DNA from 3 places in the Blautia sp. HCP3S3_C4 genome. Region 2 is predicted to be linked to each of the others. Evidence: predicted binding sites of a transcription regulator. Region 2 holds the regulator's gene; each other region holds the start of a gene.
What was found. The regulator Rex, encoded in region 2, represses fermentation and respiration genes when NADH is low (regulators of the CRP and FNR family bind a similar motif). The targets are predictions, from matches to a motif close to ATTGTTAANTANTTAACAAT.
Positions count from the first base shown of each region.

Region 1: the regulator Rex is predicted to act here: its motif matches at 2,096-2,115, upstream of ACTNC6_RS02265 (iron-sulfur cluster assembly scaffold protein).
Region 3: the regulator Rex is predicted to act here: its motif matches at 1,640-1,659, upstream of ACTNC6_RS11505 (CoB--CoM heterodisulfide reductase iron-sulfur subunit B family protein).

Region 1 is NZ_JBQHWF010000002.1:65,375-68,636, reverse strand. Features, by position in the region: gene ACTNC6_RS02275 (LysR family transcriptional regulator) at 1-61, opposite strand, end outside; gene ACTNC6_RS02270 (GGGtGRT protein) at 199-1,209, opposite strand; gene ACTNC6_RS02265 (iron-sulfur cluster assembly scaffold protein) at 1,228-1,920, opposite strand; gene ACTNC6_RS02260 (TraX family protein) at 2,173-2,913, shown strand; gene ACTNC6_RS02255 (UDP-N-acetylglucosamine pyrophosphorylase) at 3,024-3,262, opposite strand, start outside.
Region 2 is NZ_JBQHWF010000010.1:102,666-105,927, reverse strand. Features, by position in the region: gene abc-f (ribosomal protection-like ABC-F family protein) at 1-511, opposite strand, end outside; gene ACTNC6_RS10565 (redox-sensing transcriptional repressor Rex) at 783-1,430, shown strand; gene ACTNC6_RS10560 (NAD(P)H-hydrate dehydratase) at 1,560-3,059, shown strand; gene alr (alanine racemase) at 3,140-3,262, shown strand, end outside.
Region 3 is NZ_JBQHWF010000012.1:36,062-39,323, forward strand. Features, by position in the region: gene ACTNC6_RS11495 (two-component system response regulator) at 1-293, shown strand, start outside; gene ACTNC6_RS11500 (L-lactate dehydrogenase) at 576-1,523, shown strand; gene ACTNC6_RS11505 (CoB--CoM heterodisulfide reductase iron-sulfur subunit B family protein) at 1,874-2,668, shown strand; gene ACTNC6_RS11510 (4Fe-4S dicluster domain-containing protein) at 2,665-3,054, shown strand; gene ACTNC6_RS11515 (CoB--CoM heterodisulfide reductase iron-sulfur subunit A family protein) at 3,060-3,262, shown strand, end outside.

The sequences.
Region 1 (3,262 bases), on a different contig from region 2:
TTTTTGTAAAATTTTTAGTATCTGCCACATCGGCAAATAAAGCATATTTATTAATCTCCACTCCGAATCCCCTCATTTTCCGGTCGCAAACTATACATTTTAGCGTAAAAAGGGGAGCTACTCAATTAAGAATAACTCCCTTTTTATTATTTTTATTACTCCGTTTGGACACGATAAATGCTTATTTTAAGCTATTTATTAGAATTTACCAGCTTTAGCAGCTTCCTCGATGGAAACAGCTACTGCAACTGTCATACCAACCATCGGGTTGTTACCAGCGCCGATGAGACCCATCATCTCTACGTGAGCCGGTACAGAAGAAGAACCAGCGAACTGTGCATCAGAGTGCATACGTCCTAATGTATCTGTCATACCGTAGGAAGCTGGACCTGCTGCCATGTTGTCTGGGTGAAGTGTACGTCCTGTACCACCGCCGGAAGCAACTGAGAAGTATTTCTTACCTGCTTCAAGACGTTCTTTTTTGTATGTACCTGCAACCGGATGCTGGAAACGTGTCGGGTTTGTGGAGTTACCTGTGATAGAAACATCAACGTCTTCTTTCCACATGATAGCAACACCTTCCGGAACGCTGTTAGCGCCGTAGCAGTTAACTTTTGCACGAAGTCCTTCGGAGTATGCTTTTCTGAATACTTCTTTCACTTCGTTCTTGTATGGATCGTATTCTGTCTCTACATATGTAAAGCCATTGATACGGGAGATGATCTGAGCTGCATCTTTTCCAAGACCGTTCAGGATAACACGTAATGGTTTCTGACGAACTTTGTTTGCTTTCTCAGCGATACCGATAGCACCTTCAGCTGCTGCGAAGGACTCATGTCCAGCCAGGAAGCAGAAGCACTCTGTTTCTTCTTCAAGAAGCATCTTGCCAAGGTTACCATGTCCAAGACCTACTTTACGTGTATCAGCAACGGATCCAGGAATACAGAATGCCTGAAGTCCTTCACCGATAGCTGCTGCTGCATCTGCTGCTTTCTTGCATCCTTTTTTGATTGCGATTGCAGCACCTACTGTGTATGCCCAGCAAGCGTTCTCGAAACAGATTGGCTGAATGCCTTTGATCTGATCGTATACATTAAGACCTGCGTCTTTTGTGATTTTCTCAGCTTCTTCGATAGAAGCAATGCCATAGCTGTTTAAAACAGAATTGATCTTGTCAATTCGTCTCTCATATGATTCAAATAAAGCCATTTCCTGTTACCTCCTAAATTATTCTTTTCTTGGGTCGATAATTTTAACAGCGTCTGCAACACGGCCATACTGACCTTTTGCTTTTTCCCATGCAGTATTCGGGTCATCGCCTTTTTTGATGAAATCAGTCATTTTTCCAAGGCTTACGAACTGATATCCGATGATCTCATCATCTGCATCAAGAGCAATACCTGTTACATAACCTTCTGCCATTTCAAGGTAACGAGGTCCTTTTTTCAGAGTTCCATACATTGTACCAACCTGAGAGCGAAGTCCTTTACCAAGGTCCTCGAGTCCAGCGCCTACAGGAAGTCCGTCTTCTGAGAATGCAGACTGTGTACGTCCGTAAACGATCTGAAGGAAGAGTTCTCTCATAGCTGTGTTAATCGCATCACAAACTAAGTCAGTGTTCAGTGCCTCCATAACAGTAAGACCCGGAAGGATCTCAGAAGCCATAGCTGCAGAGTGAGTCATACCTGAACATCCGATAGTCTCAACCAGTGCTTCCTGGATGATACCTTCTTTAACATTTAATGTAAGCTTGCAGGCACCCTGCTGTGGTGCACACCAGCCAACACCGTGTGTAAGACCGGAAATATCTTTGACTTCTTTTGCCTGTACCCATTTAGCTTCTTCTGGGATTGGAGCGGCGCCATGATGAACGCCCTGTGCAACTGGGCACATTTCTTCTACTTCGCGTGAATAAATCATTGTAAAACTCCTTTCAAGTATAGATTAACTTCATGTTGTTATACTCGCCACTGTACAGAACTGCTGAATGAACTGCACAGGGCAAATCTCTGAGGTCTGCTGAATGACTTCAGATGAGTATGCCTAACAACCTAGTGTTATTTTCTCACAAAAGTGCTGATTCGTCCAGTCATAAATTGTAAAATTTTTAACCATCTTTGATTTTTTTGTGGTAAAATAGTTCTAATTTCTATTAATGAAGGGATTTCTATTATGACAACAAAGTTACCTGCTTCCTTTCTCCCTGCAAAATTTCAGGTTCTGAGTGGAAGCACTTTAAAATTAATTGCTATCACCCTGATGCTGGTCGACCATACCGGCCTAATGATCCTGTATAATTATCCTGCCACAACCGCAACCCTTTTCAGTTTCGGCGACGTGGATTACAGCTGGTATCGGATTTTCCGGGATATTGGCAGAGCTGCTTTTCCGATTTTCTGTTTTCTGTTAGTGGAAGGATTTCTGCACACGCACAACCGCAAAAAATACGGCTTGAATCTTTTTTTATTTGCATGTATCTCTGAGATTCCATGGAACTTCATGTTTACCAATACCTGGAGATATGAAAAGCAGAATGTATTTTTCACCCTGTTTCTTGGATACCTGGCATTCTGTGCGTTGGAATACTTCTGGGACAATCAGAAAATGCAGCTTGTCTGCGTACTGGCACTGCTAGCCGTCTCCGTATTCCTGAAGGCAGATTACGGATGGCGAGGATTTGTATTCCTGCTGATCATGTACTGGTTCCGCAATGAGAAAACAGCCCAGGCAATCATCGGAAGCTGCTGGCTTTACTACGAATGGAAGGCATGCTTTGCTTTTCTTTCCATTAATATGTACAATGGCGTACGTGGATTTATCAAAGGAAGATTTTTGAAATATTTCTTTTACTGGTTTTATCCGGTACATATTGCCATTCTGGTAATCCTGAGGAAAGTTTTATTTCATATGTAATATCAATTACAACAGATATCTTCTATATCTGACAGACAAAAAAATATAAAAGAGCAGGCTGTATGACTGAAATAATATCATTCCTACAGCCTGCCTCTTCTATTTTTTAATTATCTCTTTTCCACAACTTCTGTTTTTGACTTGTAAATATGATTTGCAGGTACGCAGCCTCTTACTGAAGAAAGCGGATAAATATTGCAGCAGCGTCCGATCACAGTTCCGGGATTTAATACGGAGCCGCAGCCTACTTCTACGTTATCTCCAAGCATGGCACCAAATTTCTTCAGACCTGTTTCAATCTTCTCCTCACCATCTTTTACAATTACCAGTTTCTTGTCAGATTTTACAT
Region 2 (3,262 bases):
CAACCCGGGTTTTCTGACCGCCGGAAAGAGTTTCAATCTGTTTTTCGAAGTCCTCCTCTGTAAAGCCAAGTCCCTTTAATACACCCATAATCTCGCTTTTATATGCATAACCGTTCTCAAGCTCAAACTGATGGCTCAGTCTGGTATAGGTGTTCATCAGGCTGTCCAGGGCTTCCCCGGCAGCAGTTTTCATTTCATGCTCCATGGAGCGGAGACGGTTTTCCATATCAATGATGTGCTGCTTAGTAGAGATCAGCTCCTCATAGATGGTGTGGTGTCCATGGATATCCTGGTACTGGGCCAGGTAACCGATGCTTTTATCTTTGGCAAGAATAACATTTCCGGAATCCGGGGACAGTTCGTGGATGATAATACGCAGCAGGGTGGTTTTGCCTGCACCGTTGTTGCCGATCAGGGCTGCCTTTTCCCTGTCCTCTATATGGAAGCTGGCATCCTGAAGGATTACCTTCTCGCCAAAGGATTTGCAGATATTCTGACATGATAGGATCATACAAATTCCTCCGAAATTTATATTATTGCAGCAGCCTGCGAATATCCGCTTTGACTGCTGAAATGTACACATACAGAATTTATTATAACTGAACCGGACTGTTTTTGAAAGAAAAAAAGTGTTTTAATTTATGATTTGGATGAAATTTTGCACATTCTATCAGATAGTCTAAATTTAATGATAAAAATTTGTAAATAAAGTACAAATTTAATTTGACAATAAAATAACATTTGGTTATAATTGACCTAGGATATATAAGGAGGGAATATTTGTGGAACCTAAGGAAATTTCAAAAGCGGTGATCAAACGTTTGCCTCGATATTACCGTTATCTGGGAGAACTGATGGAGGAGAATGTAGAACGGATCTCGTCCAACGATCTCAGCAAGAAAATGCACGTGACTGCTTCACAGATCCGTCAGGACCTGAATAATTTCGGTGGATTCGGACAGCAGGGATATGGATATAATGTACGTTATTTATATACTGAAATCGGTAAGATTCTGGGACTTGACACAGTGCACCCGATGATTATCCTGGGTGCCGGTAATCTGGGACAGGCTTTGGCAAATTATGTAGATTTTGAGAAGCGCGGTTTTCGGCTGGTTGGTATTTTTGATGTAAACCCTGTGCTGGAGGGCATTGCAGTAAGGGGAATTGAGATACAGATGCTTAGTGACCTTCCCCTTTTTCTCAAAGAGAATAATGTGGAGATTGCGATTTTGACCTTACCTAAGGCAAAGGCCAAGGAAATGGCGAAGATTCTCATAGAAAACGGGATCAAGGCAATCTGGAACTTTGCACATATTGATCTGGATGCACCGGAGGATGTTATGGTAGAAAATGTACATCTGTCAGAGAGCCTGATGACCCTTTCCTATAATCTGAGTGAATATCGTAAGGAACATGAGAACCAGTAATAATAGTACATATGTAGTTGCCGGCAGCAGAGGGGACGGTGACGATTTGAATGGCTGTGGTCGTTAGATCATAGCTTTTCTTTTTGAAAAAATAGGTGTATACTGTTTCCAATGACAGGAGGTGGCTGAATGAAACCTGTGGTAACAGCCGGTGAAATGAAAGGGCTGGACCGGAACACAATAGAATCTGCCGGGGTTCCGGGTATGGTACTTATGGAAAGAGCTGCACTGAAAACAGTGGAGGCTATGGAAAAATATCTGGGTAACAAGGATCGTGTACTGGTGGTGTGCGGAAATGGCAATAATGGCGGTGACGGGATGGCCATTGCCAGACTTCTCCATCTAAAGGGGATCAAAGTCGGGATTTATCTGGCCGGTCAGGAGGAGAAGCTGACAGACCAGGCCAGGCAGCAGCTGCAGATCGCCAAATATTATCAGGTACCTTTGGAGCATAACCTGCAGCCGGATGAATATACTATTATAGTAGATGCCCTTTTGGGGGTTGGTCTGTCCAGACCTGTAGAGGGCAGATATGCAGAAATCATCCACATGCTGAACCAGTCCGGGGCTTTCCGGGTGGCTGTGGATATTCCTTCCGGCATCAACGGAGATACAGGCCGGGAAATGGGGATCGGATTTCGGGCAGATCTTACAGTAACCTTTGCTTTTTGTAAAAGGGGGCTGTGCTTTTATCCGGGAAGAATGTATGCAGGAGAGCTGATCGTTGCAGATATAGGGATTTATGCAAATCCGGACAGAGATCCCTCTATGGCTTATCTGGAGAAAGAGGATCTGTCAATGCTGCCCTCCAGAATTCCCTGGGGAAACAAGGGAACTTTCGGAAAAGTGCTTCTGATAGCCGGCTCCCGCGGAATGTGCGGGGCTTCCTGCCTGAGCAGTGCTGCGGCACTCAGAGCTTCGGCAGGTATGGTGAAGGTTCAGACTGTGGAGGAGAACAGGATTCCTCTTCAGTCACAGCTTCCGGAGGTTATGGTTACCTGTAAGTTTAATGAGAAAAGCAATCAGGAAATACTGGACTGGTGCGATGTGCTTGTGATCGGACCTGGACTGGGGATGTCAGGAGAGAGCAGAGAAAGGGTACAGTGGTTCCTGTCTCATGCTGCCTGGTGTGGTAAGCCTGTGATCCTGGATGCAGATGGCCTGAATCTGCTGGCAGTACATGGAGAATGGAAGAAATATCTGGGAGAACAGGTAATTCTCACTCCCCATCTGGGAGAAATGAGCCGCCTGACCGGGAAAAGCATCGGTGAGATCCGGGAAAACCTGGCAGAGACTGCTTCCCTGTATGCAGAAGAGACTCATACAGTATGTGTCCTGAAGGATGCCTGTACAGTAGTGGCCTCTGAGAAAGGGGAACAATATCTGAATATGAGTGGTAATGCAGGCATGGCTACTGCTGGCAGCGGAGATGTATTAAGCGGTGTACTGGCAGGAGTTTTATGCATGTTTCTGGCAGCAGAAAAAAAGCCTGCTTATGGTCAGATGGCAGCGCTGGGAGTACTGATCCATGGACTGGCAGGAGATATGGCAGCTGAGAATGTGGGAGAAAGAGGCATGACTGCCAGGGATATTATCCGGTTTCTGCCTGAAGTGCTGAAGGTGCAGTAGAGGAAGAGATTTTGAGTGTCCGGAGTTTCTTTGATGGAATGTGGGACAGATAAAGAATACAAAAAGAGGAAGAGATTATTATGGAAAAATGTAACCGAGTAAAAGCAGTGATTTCTCTGGATGCAGTGGAGGAAAATTTCCGCCAGATGAGAAAAAATATTGCCAGTGACACAAAAATGATCGCTGTGATCAAGGCAAATGCT
Region 3 (3,262 bases), on a different contig from region 2:
ATTTTGGCTCCGGATATTCTTCTCTCACCAGTTTGAATGAGCTGCCCTTTTCTACTTTGAAGATTGATAAAAAGCTGATAGATTATATTGAACAGCCAAAGGGAAAAAAGGTGGTGCAGCAGGTAATTTCCCTTGCTCATGGACTGGATATGAAGGTAGTTGCAGAAGGTGTTGAAAACTCCGAACAGGCTCAATTGCTGAAAGAGATGACATGTGATGTGATCCAGGGCTTTTATTATTCACGTCCTCGTCCGGAAGAGCAATTTGCTGCAATGGCAGACCAGGAGATATGAAATAGGGTTTGACTTTATAGATGATAGAATAAAGTCAAACCCTGTTTTTTTTGCCCCAGTATTTGCGAATAATTGTGAAAAACATAACAAAACAAAAGAAAAAAATGAAAAAAAGTCATCAAAAAGCTATAAAAATAAAACTTAACACTTTATTTAATAAAAATAACTTGTTAAATGATTGACGATATGATATGATTTTCAAGACCACTATTGTACATATCTAGATACAATATCATCAAGATATGGCTGAAAATTTATCAGGAAAAAAGGAGTATTAAGGTTATGGGCAGTAAAATTACTATCATTGGTGCCGGCAGCGTCGGGTCTACAATTGCGTACACTTTATCAAGCCAGGATATCGCGTCTGAGATTGTTCTGATCGATATCAACAAACAGAAGGCAGAGGGCGAAGTTCTTGATATCATTCAGGGAACCTGCTTCAGAGATCCAATCTCCATTATTGCCGGTGATTATGAAGATGCAAAGGATTCCGATATTGTGATCATCACCTCCGGTATTGCGCGTAAGCCTGGACAGACAAGGCTTGAGCTTACACAGACAAATGTAAACATCCTTAAATCCATCACACCGGAGATTGTAAAGGCAGCACCGGATGCTCTTTATCTTATTGTAAGTAATCCTGTTGATATTATGACTTATGTGTTTACAAAGATTTCAGGACTTCCGGAAAACCAGATCCTTGGTTCCGGTACCATTCTCGACTCAGCACGTCTGCGCTGCGGACTTTCCGAGCATTTCCAGATTGCGCAGAGTAACATTCATGCCTATGTATTCGGGGAACATGGAGATACTTCCTTTATCCCATGGTCCGGTGCCTATATTTCAGGCGTAAGTGTAGATGAATACTATGAAATTGAGAAAAAACTGGGCAAAGACATTGAACCTGTGGACAAAGAGGCTATGCTTCAATATGTACAGAAATCCGGCGGACAGATTATTTCCAAGAAAGGTGCAACCTTCTATGCGGTATCTTCTTCTGTATGTAAGCTCTGCAGCCTTCTTGTATCTTCCTCAGAATCTATCTCCACAGTATCCACTATGATGCATGGAGAATATGGAATCGAAGATGTCTGCCTCAGTACCCTGACTTTGGTAGGACCAAATGGCGTGCAGGGTAAAATTCCTATGAGAATGAACAAAGCAGAGATTGAACAGCTGCAGAAGAGTGCAGACGCACTGAAAGAGATTATTGCTCAGCTTGACCTTTAAAAATAAAATCCCAAAAGGAAGTGGGAAATCCTGCTTCCTTTGGATTTATATTTCGTCAGAACCAATTAAAAGATTGTTTGTAAAATAACAAAAAAGAGAAAAATCAGAAAAAAATACTTGTTAAATTGTTATCAATATGATATGATATTTTCGGAAATCGAGCTGATACACTCCTTTAATGCGGAGGAAGGGTGTGCAAACTCTTTTATTTTCTATGTCTCAACAAAGATATAAAAAGTAATTGTATTAGACTTGATTTATATTTTTGTCTATATATCGTTAAAAAAAAGACAAAGGATCATATGATTATCACTATTTACCTAAACAACTAAGAAAGGATAATGTTAAGTATGAAGTACAGTTATTATCCGGGTTGTACCCTGAGAAACAAGGCGAAAGATCTGGACGAATATGCCAGAGCCAGCGCCAGAGCACTTGGGTTTGAACTGGAAGAAATCGAAGACTGGCAGTGCTGTGGAGGTGTTTATCCTCTGGGAACTGACGAAATCGCTACGAAGCTTTCTTCCGTACGTGCTCTTAATCAGGCCAAAGAAAAGGGCCAGGATCTGGTAACAATCTGCTCTGCCTGTCATCACGTGATCAAACGTGTCAATGATGATATGAAAAATGTGGAAGATATCCGCACCAGAGCAAATAATTACATGCAGCTTGATGAGCCTTATGCAGGCGAGACAACAGTGCTCCATTATCTGGAAGTACTTCGCGACAAAGTCGGTTTCGACAAGCTGAAAGAGAAAGTGGTAAACCCGCTTACAGGAAAGAAAATCGGAGCCTATTACGGATGCCTCTTATTACGTCCGGGCAAGATTATGGCTTTCGATGATCCGGAGAATCCAACCATTATGGAAGATTTTATTCGTGCACTTGGTGCAGAACCGGTGATCTATCCATACAGAAATGAATGCTGCGGCGGTTACATTTCTCTCAAAGAAAAAGAAATGTCCCAGAACATGTGTCAGAAAATCGAAGACAGTGCCAAAGGCTTTGGCGCAGATATGCTGATCACAGCCTGTCCATTGTGTAAATATAATTTAAATAAAAACGCTTCCAGCGAACTGCCTGTATATTATTTCACAGAGCTCCTTGCAGAAGCCCTCGGAGTAAAAGAGGAGGTAGCAAAATGAGAAACGAACATTCAGCAGCAGAGAAGATCAAAGAAATCTCAGGAACAAATCCGCTGAAATGTATGAAATGTGGAAAATGTTCTGCTACCTGTCCATCCTTCAATGAAATGGATATCAAACCACATCAGTTTGTATCCTATGTTGTAAATGAAGATATTGAAGCACTTGCCAATTCAAAATCTCTCTGGAAATGTCTTTCCTGCTTTGCCTGCGTAGAGCGTTGTCCGAGGGATGTAAAACCTGGAAAGCTCATCGATGCAGCAAGACAGTTAGTTGTCCGCGAAAAAGGCGGCGATTATCTGAAAGCAGATGAGATCCCGGAACTTCTTGATCCGGAACTGCCACAGCAGCTTCTGGTAAGTGCATTCAGAAGATACAGGAGGTAGGAAACGTGCAGAGAATTGGTGTATTTGTCTGTCATTGCGGAAGTAATATCGCCGCTACGGTAGATGTAAAAAAAGTTGTTGAATTAGCTGCCAAAGAGCCGGGGGTGGTTCATGCAGAAGACTACCAGTATATGTGTTCAGAAGCAGGTCAGGCCAAGATTCAGGAAGCCATCAGAGAGAAAAAACTGACAGGCGTTGTTGTCTGTTC